3 regions of the Allobosea sp. NPDC055594 genome follow, and region 3 is predicted to be linked to each of the others. Evidence: predicted binding sites of a transcription regulator. Region 3 holds the regulator's gene; each other region holds the start of a gene.
What was found. Region 3 encodes LexA, which represses DNA repair genes until DNA is damaged. Its sites were predicted from a motif close to TGTTCNNNNTGTGTTCNG; they were not measured.
Positions count from the first base shown of each region.

Region 1 (5,077 bases), on a different contig from region 3:
CGGCGAGCGCGACCGTCGCGGCAGCCATGAAATAGAGCAGTCCGTTGATGTCGAGCTGGCCCATCACCTGGGCGCCGAGGATCGGCCCCAGTGCCGAGCCGATGCCGCTGACCAGGATCAGCCGGCCGCTCACCGCCACGACCCGGTCCTGGGGCATGCGGTCGAGCGCGTGGGCGACGCTGACCGGGTAGAGCGTCGACATGAAGCCGCCGAGCAGGGCCGCGACCGGCAGCACGAAGGCGAGCCTCGGCGGCACGAGCTGGATCAGCAGGGCTGCGGCCGAAAAGCCGACCGCGAGCCCGGCGAGTACGACCCGCCGGTCGCCGCGGTCCGAAACCTTGCCGACCGGGACCTGGAAGGCGAAGCCGCCAAGCACCGCGACCAGCATGAACAGCGCGATTGTCTCCTGGGGAATTTCGTTGCGTGCCATCCAGGCGGGCACCAGCGCGTAGAAGGCGCTGGTGACGATCCCCGATACGACGCAGCCGAGTACCGAGACCGGCGCCTGCCGGGTCAGCTCGCCATAGGGCAGTGAAGCCTCCGCCGGGAGCGCAGGTGCCTCCGCACGCGTCGCGCTGACCATCATCAGCGCCAGCGCGAACAGCGCGATGATGATGAAGAACGGCGTCATGGAGGCGATCGGCAACGAGCCGATCAGCAATTGCCCGGCCGCCAGCGCCAGGAAGGTGCCGACCATGTAGATCGAGAAGATCCGGCCGCGCTGGTCCGGCGGAGCCTTGGCGTTGAGCCAGCTCTCCGTGGTGATGAACAGGCCGACGCAGCCGATGCCGATCGCCATTCGGCACAGGATCCAGCCGAGCGGCGAGACGAAGATCGCCATTCCGGCCGTGCCGACGACGACCATGCCGGCGAAGGCGGCATAGGCGCGGATATGTCCGATGCGCTGGATGATGCGGCCGCTGCCGACGGCGCCGACCGAGAAGCCGATGAAATAGGCGCTGAGCACGATGCCGGTGAGTGTCGGGCCGAAATTCTCGGTCGTCAGCCGCAGCGACAGGAAGGTGTTGAAGAAGCCATTGGCGAGTTGGACGACGCTGGTTGCGGCAATGAGGGTTCCGATCTGGACGAGCACGCCGGGCGATCTCCTGAGCAGCGGGGGCAGGCCGCGCAGGACTACGCGGGAATGTGATCTTCAGATGGCGGTGCGGGTTTATTCTGCGGCTTTGAGCCGGGTTTCCCGCGCGAAGGGCAGGCTCGGCTGACTGCCAGGGCCGTCGTCGAACTCCAACGCGCCGATTTTCTCGGCCCGGCCGGTGACCTTGCCGGCCGAGGTCTTGATCAGGCCGACATCCTCCTGCGCCTGACGGAAATGCGTATCGAGCTTGTCGACCCGCTCGCCGAGGCGACGGACATCGTCCAGCAGTTTGCCGACCTCGGACTGAATCACCTGCGCTTCTTCGCGCATGCGGGCGTCGCGGATGAGCGACTGCATCAGCTGGATCGCCAGCGCCAGCAGCGAGGGCGAGACGATCATCACCCTGGCCCGGTGCGCCTTCTGGATCAGATCGTCGAAATGCTCGTGCAGATCGGCATGGAGCGCTTCCGAGGGCACGAAGAGCAGCGCCATGTCCTGCGTCTCGCCGGGCAGGAAATAGCGCTCGGCAATGTCCTTGATGTGCTGGCCGACATCGCCGCGTACCCGCGCAGCCGCGGCCTTCTTCTCCTGCTCGCCGCGCGCCGCGCGCAGTTGCGTGAAGCTCTCCAGCGGGAATTTGGCGTCGATGACGAGGCCGCGCCCGTCTCCCGGCAGGGTCACCAGGCAGTCCGGCCGCCGGCCGTTGGACAGCGTCGGCTGGAACGAGAAGAACGCGGCTGGCAGCCCGTCGCGGATGATCGCTTCCATCCGGCCCTGGCCATAGGCGCCGCGCGTCTGCTTGTTCGCGAGCACCTCCTTCAGCGTCACCACCTCGCCGGTCAGCTCGGTCAGGTTCTTCTGGGCGCTGTCGATCACCGCGAGCCGCTCCTGCAGCTTGCCGAGATGCTCGGTGGTCTGGCGGACATTCTGTTCGAGCCCGCTGCCGACCTGCTGGCGCAGTCCGTCGATCCGATCGGCGACGAGTCGGGCGAGGTCGCCCTGCCGGGTCGAGAGGATCTCGGCCATGGTCTGCATGCGCCCGGTCAATTCGGCCTGCATCCGGTTCATCTCGGCGACCTTGTCGTCCATCTCGCGGGCGCGTTCGGCGGCTGCGCTGGCCTCCGCTGCGTGCCGCCTCCCGCTGCGCCAGGACGAGAGCAGCGCCAGCGACAGGAGCAGCAGGACGAGCCCGGCGAAGCCGAAAGCGGCCTCGCCCCAGCTGACGGGGTGTTCGAGCAGGAGGAAAGCGGTCTGGTTCATGCCGGCGATCCTATATCAATTCGAACAAAAGCGGAACAGTTTGACCGTTCCCGCACAAGTGCTTATGTCGCCAGAACCTTCATTATTCCTGCTCCAGAGCGCCCCATGGCCATTCGCCCCCTCGTCATCCTGCCCGACAGCCAGCTCAGGCTGGTCTCGGCACCTGTCGCTTCGGTCACGCCCGATATCCGCAAGCTCGCCGACGACATGCTCGAGACGATGTATGACGCGCCCGGAATCGGCCTTGCCGCCATCCAGATCGGCGAGCCGGTCCGCCTCGTCACCATCGACGTCTCGAAGAAGAGCGAGGAGGACGAGGAGACGCCGAAGGCGCCGATGGTCTTCATCAATCCCGAGGTCATCTGGAACTCGGAAGAGATGAACGTCTACGAGGAGGGTTGCCTGTCGATCCCCGAATATTACGAGGAGGTCGAGCGGCCGGCCCGCGTCAAGGTGCGCTACATGAATCTCGACGGCGCGACGCAGGAGATCGAGGCCGACGGCATCCTCGCTACCTGTCTCCAGCATGAGATCGACCACCTCAACGGCATTCTCTTCATCGACCATCTGTCGCGCCTGAAGCGCGAGCGCGTCACCAAGCGCTTCGCCAAGGCCGCCCGTCGCGAGAGCGCGGCCTAGGCCAGGGCGACGAAACACACCGTCATTCCGGACGAGCCGCGTGAGCGGCCCCGCTCCGGAATCCATCGTAGAATGCCGGAGACCTTCGATGGCTTCCGGGTCTTCGCTTCGCTACGCCCGGAATGCCGGGCGCGTTTGGGGTAAATTCCGCGTATGAGCTTGCGCGTCATCTTCATGGGCACGCCGGACTTCGCCGTGCCCACCCTGACCGAGATCATCGGCCAGGGCCACGAGGTCGTTTCCGTCTATACGCGCGCGCCGGCGCCGGCCGGGCGCGGCATGGAATTGAAGCCGTCGCCGGTGCAGCGCACCGCCGAGCGCTTCGGCATCCCGGTCTTCACGCCGAAGACGCTGCGGAATCCCGAGGCGGCCGAGATCATGGCCTCGCACCAGGCCGATGTCGCGGTCGTCGTCGCCTATGGCCTGATCCTGCCGAAGGCGATCCTCGAGGTTCCCGAGCTTGGCTGCCTCAACCTGCACGCCTCGCTGCTGCCGCGCTGGCGCGGCGCCGCCCCGATCCAGCGCGCGATCATGGCCGGTGACGCCGAGACCGGCGTCTGCGTGATGAAGATGGAGGAGGGGCTCGATACCGGCCCGGTCGGCATGGTCGAGCGCCTGGCCATCGACAGCGACGCTACCGCCGGTGACATGCATGACCGGCTTTCCGTGCTCGGCGCCGACCTGATGGTCAGGGCCCTGGCGGCGCTCGGCCGTGGGGGCTTGCGCTTCACGTCGCAGGCGCAGGAAGGCGTCACCTATGCCAGCAAGATCGGCAATGAGGAGGCGCGGCTGAGCTGGACCAGGCCGGCGCAGCAGGTGCACGATCTCGTGCGCGGTCTCTCGCCCTTTCCCGGCGCCTTCGTCGAGGTCGATCTCGGCAAGGGCCCGGAGAGGCTCAAGCTGCTGCGCACGGCACGCGCCGGCGGCGCCGCCGAGCCGGGCACCCTGCTCGATGACGAGGGCACTGTCGCTTGCAAGGTCGGGGCGGTGAAGTTGCTCCAGGTCCAGCGCGCCGGGCGCGCGCCGATGAGCGGCGGCGAGTTCCTGCGCGGCGCCCGGCTCAGCGCCGGTGCGAAGCTCTAGCGCGATGCCGCGTTACAAGCTCGTCATCGAATACGATGGCGGCCCGTTCTCGGGCTGGCAGCGCCAGCTCAACGGCCCCTCCGTGCAGCAGAGCGTCGAGGAGGCCGTCGAGGCCTTCTGCGGCCACCCCGTGCGGCTGCATTGCGCCGGGCGCACCGATGCCGGCGTCCATGCCACCCATCAGGTCGCCCATGTCGAACTCGAGCGCGAATGGCGCACGGATGTCGTGCGCGACGCCAGCAATGCCAGGCTGAAGCGCCTGCCGGTGGCGGTGCTGAGCGCCGAAGCGGTGCCGGACAGCTTCGACGCCCGTATCTCGGCGAAGCGCCGCTATTACATCTATCGTATCCTCGACCGCCGGGCGCAGCCCGCTCTCGATGCCGGCCGCGTCTGGCATGTTCCGGTCCGGCTCGATCACGAGGCGATGGACCGCGCCGCCAAGGCCCTGCTCGGCCATCACGACTTCACCACCTTCCGCGCCGCCGAATGCCAGGCCAACAGCCCGCTGCGCACGCTCGACCGGCTCGATTGCCGGCGCGAGGGCGCCGAGATCGTGGTCTACGCCCATGCCCGCTCCTTCCTGCACCATCAGGTCCGCTCCATGGTCGGCTGCCTGAAGATGGTCGGCATGGGGCGCTGGCCGGAGAACAAGGTCGGCAAGGTGCTGGCGGCGCGCGACCGTTCGCAATGCGCGGCGCTCGCCCCGCCCTGCGGGCTTTATCTCGACGGTGTCGACTACTGATCCGCGCTTCCGCGGCCCGAGGCTTGAGCCTCAGAACCCGGCGAGTCCGAAGGTCCTGATGATCGCGTAATCGGCGAGCAGGCTCGCGCAGGCGATCGCCCCGGCAATACGGGATTCCGCACCGAACGTGGCGCGCGCCACGCAATAGCGCAGCCGCAGGATGATCGTGCCGAAGGCGAGGGCCTGGATCACCGCGATGCCGCCATGCGACCAGCCGAGCGCGAAGACCGCGGCAGGTACCGCGATCAGCCCGGCTG
Region 1 covers NZ_JBSHIO010000002.1:610,172-615,248, reverse strand. The annotation lists gene ACWGRX_RS06805 (MFS transporter) at 1-1,093, opposite strand, end outside; gene ACWGRX_RS06800 (DNA recombination protein RmuC) at 1,172-2,356, opposite strand; gene def (peptide deformylase) at 2,462-2,995, shown strand; gene fmt (methionyl-tRNA formyltransferase) at 3,149-4,078, shown strand; gene truA (tRNA pseudouridine(38-40) synthase TruA) at 4,083-4,820, shown strand; gene ACWGRX_RS06780 (hypothetical protein) at 4,851-5,077, opposite strand, start outside.
Region 1: the regulator LexA is predicted to act here: its motif matches at 2,377-2,394, upstream of ACWGRX_RS06800 (DNA recombination protein RmuC).

Region 2 (5,077 bases), on a different contig from region 3:
GGACATGGTGGGCTCCAGCGGTTTTGGGTGCCGCCACGCTGCCTCGCCACGCCATTTACGTATACTACCTATACGGTATACATGGCGACATGACCGAACCCGAAAGCCCGACGCGCAAGCGCATCGTCGACGCCGCGAGCAAGCTCTTCTATGCCGAGGGTATCCGCGCGGTCAGCGTCGATGCGGTCGCCGAGAAGGCGGGCCTGACCAAGCGCACGCTCTACTACCATTTCGAGAGCAAGGACGAGCTCGTCGCCGCCTATCTCGAAGCGCGAGACCAGCCCAATCTCAAGCTGATGGCCGGCTGGTTCGAAGCCGCTGACGGTGGGCTGTCGGAGAAGGTCGAGGCGATCTTCCAGAATCTCGCGCGCGCCGCAGGCAATCCGCGCTGGAAGGGCTGCGGCTTCCTGCGCACCGCCGCCGAACTCGCCGCCCTGCCCGGCCATCCCGCCATCAAGATCGGCGCCCGCCACAAGGCCGGCTTCGAAAACTGGCTTGCCGGCGCCTGCGCGGCCCATGGCATTGCTGCCCCCGGGGAACTGGCGCGCCAGATCGTGCTGCTGATGGACGGCGCCTTCGCAATCATGCTGATCCATCGCGATCCGGCTTATATCGAGGCCGCCGGGCGCGCTGCCGCGGCCTTGGCAGGCTCGGCCTTGCGCGACCTCGCCGTTTGATCGCCTCCCGGCCAGCAACTAGTTTGCCGCCATGACCGCACGGCCACGCTCCGCCTATGGCATCCTGCTCCTGCTGCAGACCATCTGCGCCGCGCTGCTGCTGTTCTACATCCACATGGCCTTCCGGATCGTCACCGAGAAGCCCGGCGAGCTGCACAGCCTGCCCGCCTCGATCCTGCTGCAGGTCGTCATCGCCATCCTGATCGGCCAGGGCTGCTACTGGACGCGCCTGCGGCATGTGCCGCAGCCGGACGGCATCTACAGCCCGGTGCTCGGCCATCTCCTCGCCTTTGCCGGCCGCCTCACCTCGATTTTCGGCGGCGCCCTGTTCTCGATCTATTTCCTGCGCCAGCTGCCTGCCATCCAGCAGCTCAGCCTCGACGCCGGCCTGCTCTGGCGCTGCATCCTGGTCTTCACCATGCTGTTCGCGATCTACTGCTACGCACTGGAACTGGAGCGCCTCGGCGCGGCCTGGCAGAAGCCGCCGGCGCAGACCGGGCCGGAGCATCCCGAGAGGCCCGCGGGCTAACGCCCGCCCTCGCCTCAGCCCGAATTGCGGTCCCGCTGTCGCCGGCCCGACAGCCATGCCAGCCAGGCGCGCCCCCGTTCCCGAACGGCGCGCGCCAGCGCTGCCGCCCGGCGCCAGGCGGCCGACGCCTTGACCCGCTCGACGACGACCTCCCGGATCCGATCCAGCCAGACCATGCAGCGCGCGAACCAGCCGATCGTCAGCAATTGCGCGCGGCCGGCATGGTAGATGCGCTCGACCAGCAGGAAGCTCGTCAGATGGCCGATCGCCATCAGCACGATGCCGCCGAACCAGGCGCCGCGCGCCAGCAGAACGAGCGAGAGCAGCTTCAGCGGCTCGGCCACGGCGAAAGGCACCGCCAGCAGGGCGAGCACGCCATAGGGCGGCAGGCGACCGATCGCCGCCTCTATGCGGGCGACGATCCGGAACGACCCGAACCAGGCCAGAAGCGGCCGGTAGAGCGGCCGCGCCAGCTCGTCGAGCACGATGACGAGGGCGACGACGAGATCGACCGGGACGAGCAGGAGGCGAAAGAGACGGGTGCGCATCGGCGGGCGGGCCCTTCTGGCCGGATGCTGTCGTCCTATAGCATCGGGCCGGGAAGTGGAATTCTCTTTTCGGGAAACTCCGATGCGATAACAATGAGATAGATAACCGTGGCCGCGTCCGGACGGGCGCACGGCGATCTTGAGGAGGCCGCCGACGCTGGGAGCCGACTATCGCAGATTTGTCGCTTCTCTCGGCCGGGGCGCGTGGCCGACGCTAGGCAAGCCGCGCCCCTCGGGCTGTGATAATAAGGTCGCCACGCATCGGTCATGCGAGCATCCGGGGTCGCAAGTCTCAGGTTCCGATTCTGCGGTTGGCTCGGTTTTAGATGGGGGACAGCGAGATGAAGACGCTTTCGCTTCTGTGCCTGGCCCTGCTTGCGGCTCCCGTCCTGGCAAGCTGCCAGAGTTCGCAGTCGCGGCAGGCGCAACTGGCCACGATCTGCGCCGATCCGGTCAATCGCGCGCCAAAGTCCTTCTATTACTCCGAGTGCCAGACGCTCTACCCGTCATCGGATCAGGCCCTGCAGAAGGATTATCTTCTCGGCGCCCCCACGGGCGACTAGCGCGGCCCCCCGAAGCGAACGGCATGATGCATGATGCATCCGGCACGGGCGAGCGCGGCCGGCGCGCCGCCCCGCGCCGGCTTTTCACGTCGCAACGCGCTCCCGAACAGGCCTGCCGGCACAATTCGACAGGAACAAAAAAAGAACTTGCGCATGAGAACAAACAGTGACCATAGTTGCTGATCGGCGCGATTGAGATGTCCTCGCGCCCCTGCCATAAGGAGCGCACGTCGTGAATCAGGCGAATCTCAAGCTCGTGGAAGGCTCTTCGATGGACAAGGCCAAGGCGCTCGACGCGGCGCTCTCGCAGATCGAACGGGCGTTCGGCAAGGGCTCGATCATGCGCCTGGGCAAGAACCAGCAGGCAATCGAGATCGAGACCATTTCAACCGGCTCGCTGGGTCTAGACATCGCGCTCGGCGTCGGCGGCCTGCCCAAGGGCCGCGTCATCGAAATCTACGGGCCGGAATCCTCCGGCAAGACCACACTCGCTTTGCACACCATCGCCGAAGCCCAGAAGAAGGGCGGCGTCTGTGCCTTCGTCGATGCCGAGCACGCGCTCGACCCGGTCTATGCCCGCAAGCTCGGCGTCAATCTCGACGATCTCCTGATCTCGCAGCCGGACACCGGCGAGCAGGCGCTCGAGATCACCGACACGCTCGTCCGCTCCGGCGCCATCGACGTGCTCGTGGTCGACTCGGTCGCCGCGCTGACGCCGCGCGCCGAGATCGAGGGCGAGATGGGCGACGTCCAGCCCGGCCTCCAGGCCCGCCTGATGAGCCAGGCGCTGCGCAAGCTGACGGCGTCGATCTCGCGCTCGAACTGCATGGTCATCTTCATCAACCAGATCCGCATGAAGATCGGCGTGATGTACGGCTCGCCGGAGACCACCACCGGCGGCAACGCCCTGAAGTTCTACGCCTCGGTCCGCCTCGACATCCGCCGCGTCTCGACCCTGAAGGAGCGCGACGAGGCGACCGGAAACCAGGTCCGCGTCAAGGTCGTCAAGAACAAGGTCGCACCGCCCTTCAAGCAGGTCGAGTTCGACATCATGTTCGGCGAGGGCATCTCGAAGGTCGGCGAGCTGATCGATCTCGGCGTCAAGGCCGGCATGGTCGAGAAATCGGGCTCCTGGTTCTCCTTCGACAGCCAGCGCCTCGGTCAGGGCCGCGAGAACGCCAAGTCCTTCCTCAAGGCCAACCCGGACGTGGCCGGCAGGATCGAAGCCACCATCCGGCAGAATTCCGGCCTCGTCGCCGATCGCATCCTCGATCAGGCCGATCCGACCTCCGAGGATCTCGACGAGGGCGAGGCCTGAGCGGGCCCCTGCTCCGGCGCATTCGGCGCGACGATACGAGACGGGCGGCGCGAGCCGTCCGTTTCTTTTTGACTCCACCCCCTTGTCGGGGGCATTGCCGGAGTTGGCGTTTCTGGACAGTAGCGGCGGTGCTGACTAGAACCTCTCACCCTTTCCGGCTGCGCCGGCCCCTTGCCAGAGAACCAGAGCCAAGATTGCGATGAGCGGCGTCAACGAGATCCGGTCGACCTTCCTCGACTACTTCAAGGGCCAGGGCCACGAGGTCGTGCCGTCGAGCCCGCTCGTGCCGCGCAACGACCCGACGCTGATGTTCGCCAATTCCGGCATGGTGCAGTTCAAGAACGTCTTCACCGGCCAGGAGAAGCGTCCCTATGTCCGCGCCACCACGGCGCAGAAATGCGTGCGCGCCGGTGGCAAGCACAACGATCTCGACAATGTCGGCTACACCGCCCGCCATCACACCTTCTTCGAGATGCTGGGGAACTTCTCCTTCGGCGACTATTTCAAGGAACAGGCGATCAACCACGCCTGGACCCTGGTCACGCGCGAATTCGGCCTGCCCAAGGAGAAGCTGACGGTCACCGTCTACTCCGAGGACGACGAGGCGCACGGGCTCTGGAAGAAGATCGCGGGCCTGCCGGACTCCCGGATCATCCGGATTTCGACCTCCGACAATTTCTGGCGCATGGGCGACACCGGCCCCTGCGGCCCCTGTTCCGAGATCTTCTACGACCATGGCGATCATATTCCCGGCGGCCCTCCGGGCTCGCCCGACGAGGATGGCGACCGCTTCATCGAGATCTGGAACCTCGTCTTCATGCAGTACGAGGAGGCTGCCGGCGGCATCAGGACCAACCTGCCGCGACCCTCGATCGACACCGGCATGGGGCTGGAGCGCATCGCCGCCGTGCTCCAGGGCACGCATGACAATTACGCGATCGACCTCTTCGCCGCCCTGATCCGGGCCGTCGCCGATCTGACCAACGTCCCCTCCGACGGGCCGATGGCGGCGAGCCACCGCGTCATCGCCGACCATCTGCGCTGCTCGGCCTTCCTGATCGCCGACGGCGTGCTGCCTTCGAACGAAGGTCGCGGCTATGTGCTGCGCCGGATCATGCGCCGCGGCATGCGCCATGCGCAGCTGCTCGGTGCCAAGGAGCCGCTGCTGCACAAGCTGGTCCCGGTGCTGACCCGCGAAATGGGACGCGCCTATCCCGAGCTGGTCCGCGCCGAGGCGCTGATCACCGAGACGCTGAAGCTCGAGGAGAGCCGTTTCCGCACCACTCTGGCGCGCGGCCTCTCGATCCTCGACCAGGAATCGCAGGGCCTCGGCTCCGGTGACAAGCTGCGCGGCGACGTCGCCTTCACTCTCTACGACACCTATGGCTTCCCGCTCGACCTGACGCAGGACGCGCTGCGCGCCCGCGGCGTCGGCGTCGATG
Region 2 covers NZ_JBSHIO010000005.1:354,512-359,588, reverse strand. The annotation lists gene ACWGRX_RS13370 (crotonase/enoyl-CoA hydratase family protein) at 1-6, opposite strand, end outside; gene ACWGRX_RS13365 (TetR/AcrR family transcriptional regulator) at 90-677, shown strand; gene ACWGRX_RS13360 (hypothetical protein) at 709-1,206, shown strand; gene ACWGRX_RS13355 (hypothetical protein) at 1,221-1,754, opposite strand; gene ACWGRX_RS13350 (hypothetical protein) at 2,096-2,317, shown strand; gene recA (recombinase RecA) at 2,550-3,635, shown strand; gene alaS (alanine--tRNA ligase) at 3,835-5,077, shown strand, end outside.
Region 2: the regulator LexA is predicted to act here: its motif matches at 2,448-2,465, upstream of recA (recombinase RecA).

Region 3 (5,077 bases):
GCGCAAAGCGCGTGACGACCTCATCGCTCATGAAGAAGGACTCCGACGGAACGGGCGGATGAAGGGCGAGAGCCGGCTCATGGGCGGTCTCGGCCGGGGCTGACAACCGGCGCGGTCGCTGTAACATGGCTTTGCGGCCGCCGTTAAGCGTCTTCCTGTTCCGGTGGCGAAAGGGAGGCCGATGCTTTCCGCACCGCCCGGGCGTCGCCGAAAGGCCTCCGCGCGCGCCCTCGCCTGGCGGGGCGGGGCAAGGTGGGCGTATCGGCTGTCGCTGAGCCCGGTGTGGAGCCCGTCGAACTGGTACACCCCGCTCCGCGCCATGCTCGAAACCGAGATCGAGCGGCGGCGTCTCTTCAACTGGTTTCCCGTGCCGCTCGGGCTCGGCGTCATCCTGTATTTCCTCGCCGATCGCGAGCCGAGCCCGGCGGCGCCGCTGGCCGGCCTTGCCCTGTCCGCGCTCGCCGCGCTGCTATTGCGCCACAGGCGCCGCGTCATGCTCGTCTGCATCGCGCTAGGCGCACTCTTTGCCGGCTTCGGCGCCGGAGCCTGGCGGGCGGCGAGCATCGCGGCACCGGCGCTCTCCCGGTTCCATGTCGGCAAGCTCACCGGTTTCGTCGAGACGCTGGAGCAGCGCGAGAAGGGCGTCCGTCTGGTCGTCCTGGTCACCGCCCTGCCGGGCGTCGAACCGCAGCAGCGCCCAAGGCGCGTCCGCGTCAGCACCACCGCGACGACCTTGAAGCCCGGCGATCACATCATGGCGACCGCGCGGCTCCTGCCGCCGCCTGGACCGGCGCGTCCCGGCGGCTATGACTTCGCCCGCGACGCCTTCTTCCGCGGCATCGGGGCGGTCGGCAGCATTGCCGGAAAGGTCACGCTGGCACCGGCGCCTTCTCGGCCGTCGCGGCAGCTCGCCTGGAGCATCACCATCGACCAGGCGCGCAATGCGCTGACCGAGCGCATCGCCACGATCGGCGGCGGGCAGGCGGGCGCGATGGCGGCCGCCCTGGTCACCGGCAAGCGCGGCCTGATCACTGAGCCGACCAATGACGATCTGCGCGCCGCCGGCATCTACCACATCGTCTCGATCTCCGGCCTGCACATGGTTCTGGCGGCCGGCACGATCTTCTGGCTGGCGCGGGCGCTACTGGCGCTGTCGCCCGGCCTCACGCTCTTCTGGCCGATCAAGAAGCTTGCTGCGCTCGCCGCCATGTTCGGCGCCACCGCCTATTGCGTTTTCTCGGGCGCCGAGGTCGCGACGGTCCGCTCCTTGATCATGACCCTGGTGATGCTCGGCGCCATCCTGGTCGACCGGCCGGCCCTCAGCATGCGCAATCTCGCTCTCGCCGCGATCATCGTGCTGCTGCGAGAGCCCGAAGCGCTGCTCGGGCCGAGCTTCCAGATGTCCTTCGGCGCGGTCGCCGCGCTGATCGCCTTCGCCGAGCGCTGGCAGGAGCGCTCACCCGACCCGGCCGCTGCGAGCTGGTCCTGGCCCTTGCGGCCGCTCTGGCTCTCCGCGGTCGGCATCGTCGTCACCACCTTGCTGGCGACGGCGGCGACGGCACCCTTCGGAGTTTATCATTTCCAGACCTTCAACCCGTTCGGCCTGCTCGGCAACGCGCTCGCTTTGCCTTTCGTCTCGTTGATCGTCATGCCGGCCGCGGTCTTCGGCGTGCTGGCCTATCCCTTCGGGCTCGACTGGCCCGCCTGGGCCCTGATGGGCTGGGCCTCCGGCCTCGTCCTGCGGCTCGCCCACTGGGTTGCCGGGATCGAGCGCTCGACAGTGGTGCTGCCGGCCTTCGACGCCCTGGCGCTCGCCCTGTTCGCCCTGGCGCTGCTCTGGCTGACCTTGTGGACGACGGCCTTGCGCTACCTGGCGGCATTGCCGCTCTGCGCCGGTCTGGCGCTCGCCTCGGACCCGACGCGGCCGGACATCCTGATCGAGCGCGACGGTTCCGGCATTCTGGTACGCGGCCCCGAAGGGCGGCTCGTCCTCGCAGGCAAGCCGAGCCGTTTCGTCCTGGCGCAATGGCTCCATGCCGACGGGGATTCCCGCTCCCCGGACGATCCGGCCTTGCGAGAAGGCGCCGCCTGCGATGCGCGCGGCTGCGTGATCCGCCTCAGGGACGGCCGCAAAGTCGCCTACACTCGCGACCGCATCGCCATCGTCGAGGATTGCCTGCGCGCCGATCTCGTCGTGACGCCGCTCCATGCCAATGGCAGCTGCACCGCCCGACTGATCGATCGGGCTGCGCTCACGCGTGACGGAGCGACGGCGCTGGGCTCCTCGCCTGGCGGCAACTGGCGCGCCTACACCGCCGAGGACGCGACGCGCCTGCGGCCCTGGACCCGGGCCCGGCCTGCTCCCGTCGTCGCGCCTTCGTCACCGGAGCCGGGACGCGCCCCTGCCACCTCGCTGCCAGCCGCTGCAACGGCGGAGCAGGCAGAGGACACCAGCTTGCTTCAGTAGCGCCGCATCAGATTGACGAGCCGACCCTGGATCTTGACGCGATCCGGGCCGAGCACGCGGGTCTCGTAGGCCGGGTTGGCGGCCTCCAGGGCAATCGAGGAGCCGCGCTTGCGCAGGCGCTTCAGCGTCGCCTCCTCGTCATCGATCAGGGCGACGATGATGTCGCCGGTGTTGGCGGTGTCCTGCTTGCGAATGACGACGGTGTCACCGTCGAGAATGCCGGCCTCGATCATCGAATCGCCGCGGACCTCCAGCGCGTAGTGCTCGCCGCCGCCGAGCATGTCGGCCGGCATGGAGACGCTGTAGCTGCGATCCTGGATCGCCGAGATCGGCGTGCCAGCGGCGATTCGGCCCATCACCGGGATTGAAACGGTCGTGCGTCCGTTCTCCTCGGCGGTGGCAGGGCGCGGCTTGGCGAGGTTGGCGGCTGGGGCAGGCGGAGTCTGGCCGAGCCCGCCCTGCACGATGGACGGGCTGAAACGGGCGCGCTGCCCCGGCGCACCGCCGATTCCGTCCGGCATCTTGATGACTTCGAGCGCCCGGGCGCGGTTCGGTAGCCGGCGAATGAAGCCGCGCTCCTCCAGCGCCATGATCAACCGGTGAATGCCGGATTTGGAGCGCAGGTCGAGCGCATCCTTCATCTCGTCGAAGGAGGGCGGGACGCCGGATTCGCGCAGGCGTTCATGGATGAAGCGAAGCAGTTCGAACTGTTTGCGTGTCAGCATGATCTCGCCGCCCGGCCTTTCGCATCGGAATCGAAACAAAGCACGAACAACATACCTGTTCGCCATGTGTTCCGCAAGAGAGGTTCAGCACGGTCTTGCAAGGCGCGAAAGCTGTCCTTCTCCTTGCACGCGAAGCTTTGCGGAGAACAGGGCAGCAAGAAGAGACGGAGCGGCGATAGAGCTCAGGCCGGCGATTCCGGGCACGATGATGGCCGTCGCGGTAGTGGGCTTGACCGCCGCGGACTGCCGATCCGCGGCGAATTCGGCGATCCCGCGCTACGATGCCGGCTGCTGCCGCAGCAGCGCCAGCGCCGCATCGACGGCATTGGCGGCCGGACTCGGGCCGGCGCTGCGCATCCTGTGCTCGAGCGTGGCGAAACCGTCAAGCTGGCGGTCGCGCGCCGCACCGTCGCCGATCACCGCGGCGAGAGCCAGGGCCAGCGCGTCCGGCGTCACATCGTCCTGGATGAACTCGGGAACGACGTTCTCGCCGAGAATGAGGTTCGGCAGGATGACCGTCGGCAGCTTGATCAGGCGGCGGGCCAGCGCCGCCTCCCAGCCGGCACCACGATAGGCGGCGACGGTCGGCACCTGCGCCAGGGCGAGCTCGAGCGTCACCGTTCCGGAGGCGGCGAGTGCCGCGCGCGCCTGACGGAAGGCCGCGAGCTTGGCCGCCTCCCCCGTCACGATCTCGGGTTTCACGGGCCAGCTTGCGACGATCCCGGTAATGGCTTCGACCAGACGCGGCACGGCCGGCAAGACGAAGCGTGCCCGCGGCAGAGCCTGGGCGATACGCGCAATCGTCTCGCCGAAGGCGGGCATGAGGTGGCGGATCTCGGAGCCACGGCTACCCGGCAGCACGAGGATAAGCGGCTCCTGCGCGTCGGCCCGAACCCTGGCTTCATCCGGCCCGGGACGCAGCTCCGTTAGCCGCTCGATCAGCGGATGCCCGACATAGACCGTGTCGGGTCCGCCGAGACGCGCAAGCGCCTCCGGCTCGAAGGGCAGCAGCGCCAGGATCCTGTCGACATGCGGGCGCATGCGCCGCGCCCGGCCCTGGCGCCAGGCCCAGACGCTCGGGCAGACCCAGTGCGCGATCGGCACAGCAGGATTGAGCCGGCGCAGCTTCTTGTCGACGCGCAGGCTGAAGTCAGGCGCGTCGATCGTCAGCATCAGATCGGGCGCGAAGGCGGCAGCAGCCTGCGCCGCGTCAGAGATGCGACGCAGCAGCAATGGCAGGCGGGCGACGACCGGGCCGAAGCCCATCACCGCGATGTCCTCCTGGGGGAAGATGCTCGCCAAGCCTTCCGCCGCCAGAACCTCGCCTCCGACGCCGCGCAGATCGAGCGGGCGCCCTGCAAGCCGGTGGCGAAGCTGCTGCACGAAACGCGCACCGAGCGCGTCGCCAGAGGCCTCGCCAGCGACGACGAAAAGCCGGAAGGGCGGCGTGCTCAAGGCACGCCCTCGATGAAGATGCCCACGGCATCGGCGCTCGCGGCCAGACGGGCACGATCGCCGACGAGCACACCTCCGGCCTTCACCGCAATTCCGGCCAGGCCGATTTCTGCGAGCCGCGCGACGGTCTCGGGCCCGATCGCGGGCATGTCGACGCGCAGGTCCTGGCCGAGCTTCGGCGCCTTGACGAGGACACCATCGCCCTTTGCCAGCTTGAGGCGCCCTGCCCTCACCAGTCCGGCGACACGCTCGAGCATGGCATCGGTTCCCTCGGCCGCCTCGACCGCGATCACGCGATGATCGGCGAGGACCGCGCCCTGGCCGATATCAAAGGGCGACAATGCCGCCAGCAGGTCGAAGCCGCGTAGCAAGGCACTGCGGGCAATTGGAGTCGGGACAATCCGCCCGAGAGCGCCGAGCGGCGCGACGA
Region 3 covers NZ_JBSHIO010000001.1:540,346-545,422, forward strand. The annotation lists gene gltX (glutamate--tRNA ligase) at 1-31, opposite strand, end outside; gene ACWGRX_RS02525 (ComEC/Rec2 family competence protein) at 281-2,467, shown strand; gene lexA (transcriptional repressor LexA) at 2,461-3,192, opposite strand; gene lpxB (lipid-A-disaccharide synthase) at 3,469-4,647, opposite strand; gene ACWGRX_RS02540 (LpxI family protein) at 4,644-5,077, opposite strand, start outside.